Pelosinus sp. IPA-1: one gene and its partner. The protein of the gene in region 1 interacts with the protein of each later gene in a pairwise test. Links are inferred from orthologs where the notes say so. Each region holds a gene or a part of one and is shown on either strand. Other genes may lie near its edges. The genes, in order: tsaE and rlmB.

What was found.
Region 2: the proteins of tsaE (region 1) and rlmB interact in binary tests that used the Escherichia coli proteins (3 or more experiments, as listed by UniProt). The link is inferred for Pelosinus sp. IPA-1 from one-to-one orthologs.

What each region holds. Positions count from the first base shown.
Region 1 is NZ_BSVC01000001.1:656,607-659,838, forward strand. Bases 300-3,198 are described here. They hold tsaE (tRNA (adenosine(37)-N6)-threonylcarbamoyltransferase complex ATPase subunit type 1 TsaE), read left to right. Parts: upstream 300-1,452; coding sequence 1,453-1,944; downstream 1,945-3,198. Other genes in these bases: thiL (thiamine-phosphate kinase), read left to right, coding at 429-1,424; tsaB (tRNA (adenosine(37)-N6)-threonylcarbamoyltransferase complex dimerization subunit type 1 TsaB), read left to right, coding at 1,926-2,633; rimI (ribosomal protein S18-alanine N-acetyltransferase), read left to right, coding at 2,630-3,076. Outside these bases: QSJ81_RS03000 (GerMN domain-containing protein), read left to right, coding at 1-214; tRNA (adenosine(37)-N6)-threonylcarbamoyltransferase complex transferase subunit TsaD, read left to right, coding at 3,208-3,232. UniProt on the Escherichia coli protein: Required for the formation of a threonylcarbamoyl group on adenosine at position 37 (t(6)A37) in tRNAs that read codons beginning with adenine.
Region 2 is NZ_BSVC01000017.1:5,992-9,182, reverse strand. What follows is about bases 328-3,185. They hold rlmB (23S rRNA (guanosine(2251)-2'-O)-methyltransferase RlmB), read left to right. Parts: upstream 328-1,310; coding sequence 1,311-2,060; downstream 2,061-3,185. Other genes in these bases: QSJ81_RS25020 (VanW family protein), read left to right, coding at 2,061-3,185; thyX (FAD-dependent thymidylate synthase), read left to right, coding at 356-1,042; QSJ81_RS25035 (Mini-ribonuclease 3), read left to right, coding at 328-359. In the rest of the region: more of QSJ81_RS25035, read left to right, coding at 1-327; more of QSJ81_RS25020, read left to right, coding at 3,186-3,191. UniProt on the Escherichia coli protein: Specifically methylates the ribose of guanosine 2251 in 23S rRNA.

The DNA of each region.
Region 1 (3,232 bases):
TTATGCTGATTTCAGTGATCAATTAGTAAAAAATAACAAGGGCGGTTCAGCATCCGAGATCTTACTAGTAGCCTCCATAGTGAATACGTTGACTGAGTTTCATGACATAAAAAAAGTGCAAATTATGGTAGAGGGTAAAAAGATCGATACCATATCGGGGCATATGGATATTGGAGAACCTTTAAGTCGTTCTGAAAAAATTATAAAAAAGTAATATTTAGATAGCGAAAAAAGCGTGAGTAACAGCAGTAGTCTGATTTCAGATTACTGCTGTTGCCTATATACAAGAATGGTGCATTAAAAACTTAGATAAATGGTGATGATAATAGGTAAGCTTTAAAATTCGGGGAGAATAATAAAAAGATGCAGGAATTTTTTACTATTAAGCAGAATCGTTATATATTTATACTGGTTGGGTGGTGACTAAAATGGAGCTGAAGCAATTAGGGGAATTTGCCTTAATTGATCTAATAAAGAAAGATACAATTAAAAATAAGGGGAATGTTGTGTTAGGAATTGGTGATGATGCAGCTGCCCTTTTGCCAAGTCCTGGTCAATTGCAATTAGTAACAACAGACATGTTAGTAGAGCAAGTTCACTTTGACTTACGTACAACCACCCCTCGGCAGCTAGGATATAAGGCCATCGCTGTAAATTTAAGCGATATTGCTGCAATGGGCGGAAGCCCTAGACATGTAGTTGTATCGATTGCTTTACCCAAGCATTTGTCGGTAGATTTTGTCGTTGCGTTATATGAGGGTGCGAAAGAAATTTGCGAGGAATTTAACGTTAATATTGTGGGTGGCGATACTGTAGCAAGCCCTCAAGGGCTCATTATTAATGTAACTGCAATGGGAGAAGTAGCGCCAGAAAAACTGCAAAAACGATCAGGAGCCAGTGTGGGAGAGCTGCTTGTAGTGACTGGCACCCTTGGTGACTCAGGCTGTGGATTAGATCTTTTGCAAAAAAAAGAATGGAAAAAGTACGATTTCTTTATGCCATTAGTAACAAAGCATTTAGTACCGTTACCTCAGGTAGAAGCAGGTGGAAAATTAGCCTCTTTCGGGACAACCAGCATGAATGATATTAGTGATGGTTTGGCAAGTGAAGTAAATGAGATTGCTAAAGCTAGTCAGGTAGGAATGAGAATCTATAAAGATAAGATTCCATTATCTTCTGAATTGAGAGATGCATCATCTAGATTGGATAAATCTGGGATTAAATATGCTTTGTATGGTGGTGAAGATTATCAGCTAGTCTTTACCATTTCATCTGAGAATTTTAAATTACTATCGCAAGGTAGTGATAGGTTAAACCTAACGGTTATTGGTGAAGTGGTTGAAGAACAGCAAGGGGTGAGACTTGTTTCTGAGGATGGCAAAGAAACTCTGTTAGAACCAAAGGGATACAATCATTTCCGTTAAGCGAGGTAATTAGGAGGAACAATTTCTTATGTTAGAATTTAAAACAACCTCGCCTGAGGAAACCTTTGCATTTGGGCAATGTTTAGCAAAGGTATTATCGGCGGGACAGGTAGTATGTTTAGTAGGGGATTTAGGAGCAGGAAAAACTCTATTGGTACAAGGACTGGCAGCTGGATTAGATATACAGGATGCCATAAATAGTCCAACTTTTACTATTTTGAATGTATATGAAGCCAAGTTTCCTGTATATCATTTTGATTTATATCGATTAGAGGATGCAGAAGAATTATATGATATTGGATTCTATGAATACACAGAGGGTGATGGTCTTTCCATTATCGAATGGCCAGACAAATTCCCAGATCAATTGCCTGACGAATATTTATGGATTGAAATAAATTCGGATTTTGTAAATAATGGCGGTAAGGTAAATGAGCGGGTGATTCGTATTTCTGCTCTTGGTACTGCTTATGAACACATTTGTGAGGAGCTGAAACAGATATGCCCATTCTTGCCCTAGACACAGCTACCTTAGTATCCAGTGTCGCTTTGGCGACAAATGATACATTGTTAGCAGAGATTACATTACAAACAAAAAAAACGCACTCAGAATTACTAATGCCTCATATAGTCAAACTACTAGATATGGCAGAAGTAGGAAAGAGTGATATTAAAGCAGTTGCTGTTAGTATTGGCCCAGGGTCCTTTACTGGCCTGAGAATTGGTTTATCAACGGCGAAAACCCTGGCTTATGCTTTGAATATTCCTCTTGTAGGGGTGCCAACTTTGTCTGCGATGGCCTATGGTTGTCCAGTACCAGGTGTGATTTTAGCTCCTATGCTTGACGCACAAAAAGGCAATGTATACCAGGCATTATTTGAATGGCAGCAGGGTGAGCTAAAGGAAATTGAACCTGCAATTGTAATCCATGTAGATGACGCATTGGAAAAATTAAGCCAGCTGGATCGTCCCGTTATTTTACTTGGAGAATCCGCTGTGATGTATAGAGAAAAAATAAAGCAGATAGGGAAAAATTTAATAATAGCAGCACCTCATATTATTATTCAACGAGCAAGCAGCGTGGCTGGCTTAGGTCATAAATTAATAGCACAAGGCATACAGCATGATGTTATGAATTTGGAACCTGTATATGTTAGACGTTCAGAAGCTGAGGTGTTGTGGGAACGTCGTCATGGAATCACAGTATGAATTCAATTTCCATAAGACGTATGAATGCCTTAGATATTGATGGTGTACTCTTTGTGGAACAGCAGTCATTTACTACACCTTGGTCACGTGAGGGATTTGTTAATGAAATAAACAATGATTTATCCTATTACTTAGTAATGGTTGAAGCAGGTCAGATTATTGGATATGCGGGTATGTGGCTCATTGTTGATGAAGCGCATGTTACCAATGTGGCAGTTTTACCAACACATCGAGGGAGAAAACTCGGAGAACAGTTAATGACTGCTCTTATTGAGCATGCTAAAAAACGGGGAGCCCTTCGAATGACACTAGAGGTGCGTGCATCAAATGAGGTTGCTCAAAATCTGTATGGGAAATTCGGTTTTGTGCCCCAAGGGAGAAGGCGTAATTACTATGTTGAGACAAAAGAAGATGCAATTATTATGTGGTGCGATTTCCCGTAAAAAAAGAGCCACTTGCGTGGCTAATAGGGTGATTGATGATACTTACAATATGTAGCAGATAATAAAAGTGTGACAATACTTTTAGATTGTGTCAGATAGAAGAAAAGATGGAGGCCATTGTTTTGGAAAAAATGCAAGAAAATCACAAACCTTGTT
Region 2 (3,191 bases), on another replicon or contig:
TTACGTTGTACGTAAGAACGACACTATTATCTTATGAGCAAAATAAGGTCAGAGTACTTCATACACTTGACTCAAAAATCGTTTCTGCTACCATGCAAGCTGTAGCTTTCCAGTCTTTAGAGAGTGGGCTGACAGAGCAGGAAATGAGCATAGTTAAACGTGGGCGAAATGCCAAATCAACAGTGCCGAAAAGTGCCACCGTGGCTGAATATCGCAACAGTACAGGTTTTGAGGCACTATTAGGTTATCTGTATTTAGGAAAAAATTACGAGCGTTTGTCAGAACTTGTGGAAAAAGCATTTGCGGTTATTTCCCGGGAAATGACAAAGACTGCTAAAGATAGCGGGGGGAAGAAATGAAAGTAAAAATGATATCTCATACTCCTGATCCAGAAAGGATGGTGGCAATGTCTGCCCGGCTTTGCTATTCGCCAGTTGGGGCAGAAGATTTAGTAGAAACTATGTCTACCACGCAAGTAGAAAAGCTAGTTAGTAAAATTGTCGAAATGGAACATCTATCAACATTAGAACACGTAAGTTTTACTTTTGCCATAGAAGGTGTGTCACGTGTACTAACCCATCAATTGGTTCGTCACCGGATTGCATCTTATTCCCAACAATCCCAGCGTTATGTTAGTGAACATGATTTTGAATATATCCTGCCGCCGACAATTGCATCGAATGAGGTTGCTAAAGAGAAGTTTGAACAGTTAATGCAACAAATTCGTAGTACCTATAATGAATTGGTTGACCTAGGTGTCCATAAAGAAGACGCTAGATATTGTTTGGCTAATGCTGCAGAAACTAAAATCGTTGTAACGATGAATGCTAGAACCTTATTGCACTTTTTTGAACTTCGTTGTTGTGCAAGGGCCCAATGGGAAATTAGAAGATTGGCAGAACTGATGTTAGTTGAGGTAAAAAAAGCTGCTCCTTTACTTTTTAAAAAAGCAGGTCCTACTTGCATAACTGGCAATTATTGCAGTGAAGGTGAACTAACTTGTGGTCGTCTCGCTGCAATGCAAGGTAGTGCTAAAAAATAGTCTTAAAATTTTGCTGAACCACAAAGACACAATACCGCTGCCGCGGTACACAAAGAGTAACAGAATGTATAAGCCTCTTTGTGTCCTTTGTGTTTTTGTGGTTCATATGATTTAACGCTAGAATGCAGGACCAAATAAAAGCGTATTTTTAAGTAAATGTACTTAAGCAGAGGTCGGCGGATGTTAGAGTAGTACGTGTTAATACATACCTTATGAGAAAAAGGGAAAAATAGAGTGTCATCAATTGGTGACAGAGAGGGGAAACAGAATGTCAGAAACAGAAGAGTTTATTATGGGACGAAATAGTGTAATGGAGGCATTGAAAAGTGGTCGCCCAATCAATAAGATATTTGTGGCAAAAGGAGAAAGACAAGGTTCTATTCGTGAGGTAATTGCCTTAGCACGTGAAAAACGACTGATAATACAAGAGGTAGAAATAAGTAAGCTAGATGGAATGACAGAAGGGAAAAAACACCAAGGAGTGGTAGCTAGCATACCGCCAGTAGATTATGCAGAATTAGAAGATATTTTATCCAAAGCGACGGCGCCTGAGGAGACACCTTTTCTTGTTTTGTTAGATGAATTAGAAGATCCTCATAACGTAGGGGCTATTTTGCGTACGGCAGATGCTGCGGGAGTACATGGAGTTCTAATGCCAAAAAGACGCAGCTGTCCTTTATCAAGCACTGTAGCCAAGACTTCAGCTGGAGCTGTAGAATATGTACCTGTAGCTAGGATTGGAAACGTGTCTCAAACATTAGAAGAATTAAAAAAGTCGGGTATGTGGATCGTTGGGGCTGATATGGACGGAGAAAAGAATTACTATGATGCAGATTTGACTGGACCAATTGTTGTAGTTGTAGGGAATGAGGGCAAAGGCATGGGACGTCTAACAAAAGAACATTGCGATTTTGTAGTGCGCATTCCCATGTTAGGCAAAATTAGTTCCTTAAATGCCTCTGTAGCTTGTTCTTTATTATTATATGAGGTTGTCAGACAACGGGAGATGAAAAAATAAGTGAAAAATACGTGGTTAGGGATGACCGCGCTTGGCATGGTGCTAATAGGCTTTTTAGGTTCGCTTCTTTTTATATCGTTTTATCCTAATGTATATAAAGGGGTGGCTGTAGAAGGGGTAGATATTAGTGGACGTAGTCGAGAAGAAGTAGCTGAATTATTAGCAACATGGAGAAAAGAGTATCATAATAAATCAATTATGGTATATCATGACGGAACAAAAGTGAAGGTAGATGCCAGCAGCATTGATTTAGATATTGATGTGGATACTACCTTGGATGAGGCTTTACGTTACGGACGGACTGGAACCTGGTGGGAAAGAATAAAAAAAATTGGGACAAGTTTGCAGGAAGGCTATCCTATTTCTCTTGCCATCAAGTATAATAAAGATAAATTGAATAACCTGTTTGAAGAATGGAGAGGGGCGATTGAACGTCCCGCTCGTAATGCTACTTTTAGTATGGTAGCAGGAACCATCATTCCTCAAGAACAGGGGTATAGTCTGGAGTCAGATGCATTGGAGCCTCTTATCCTTGAGACTTTTAAGAAATCAGATAACAACGTTGTTACGTTACCAGTAAAAATTCTCTATCCTAAAATAACAGTGGATGATATCGCATCTACTGGTATAAAGAAAATTTTGAGTAGTTACACGACTACTTTTAATAAGCAAGATACCAATCGTACCGCTAACATACAGTTGGCGGCTTGGAAAACCAATGGAACGATGTTGGAGTCGGGTAAAGCTTTTTCTTTTAATGAGATAGTTGGTCCACGAGAAAAGGAATACGGCTTTAAGGAAGCTCTTGAAATTGTCGACGGGGAGTTTGTTCCAGGCGTTGGTGGCGGTATATGTCAAGTATCCTCAACCCTGTATAACGCGGCTATCTTGGCAAATCTAAAAATCACGGAGAGGTATAACCACTCAAAGCCTTTGTCTTATGTACCCTTAGGGCGGGATGCTACAGTAGCATTTGGTACTTTGGATTTTAAATTTGTCAATAATACACCTGGACCTTTACTTGTTATGGCAGAAGTAGTAGGAAATAAACTAACAGTAGGTATTTTGGGACAGCAGCCTTTACAAGAAAAAATAGAAATTAGGACGCAAGAGCAAGAGAAACTTCTACCA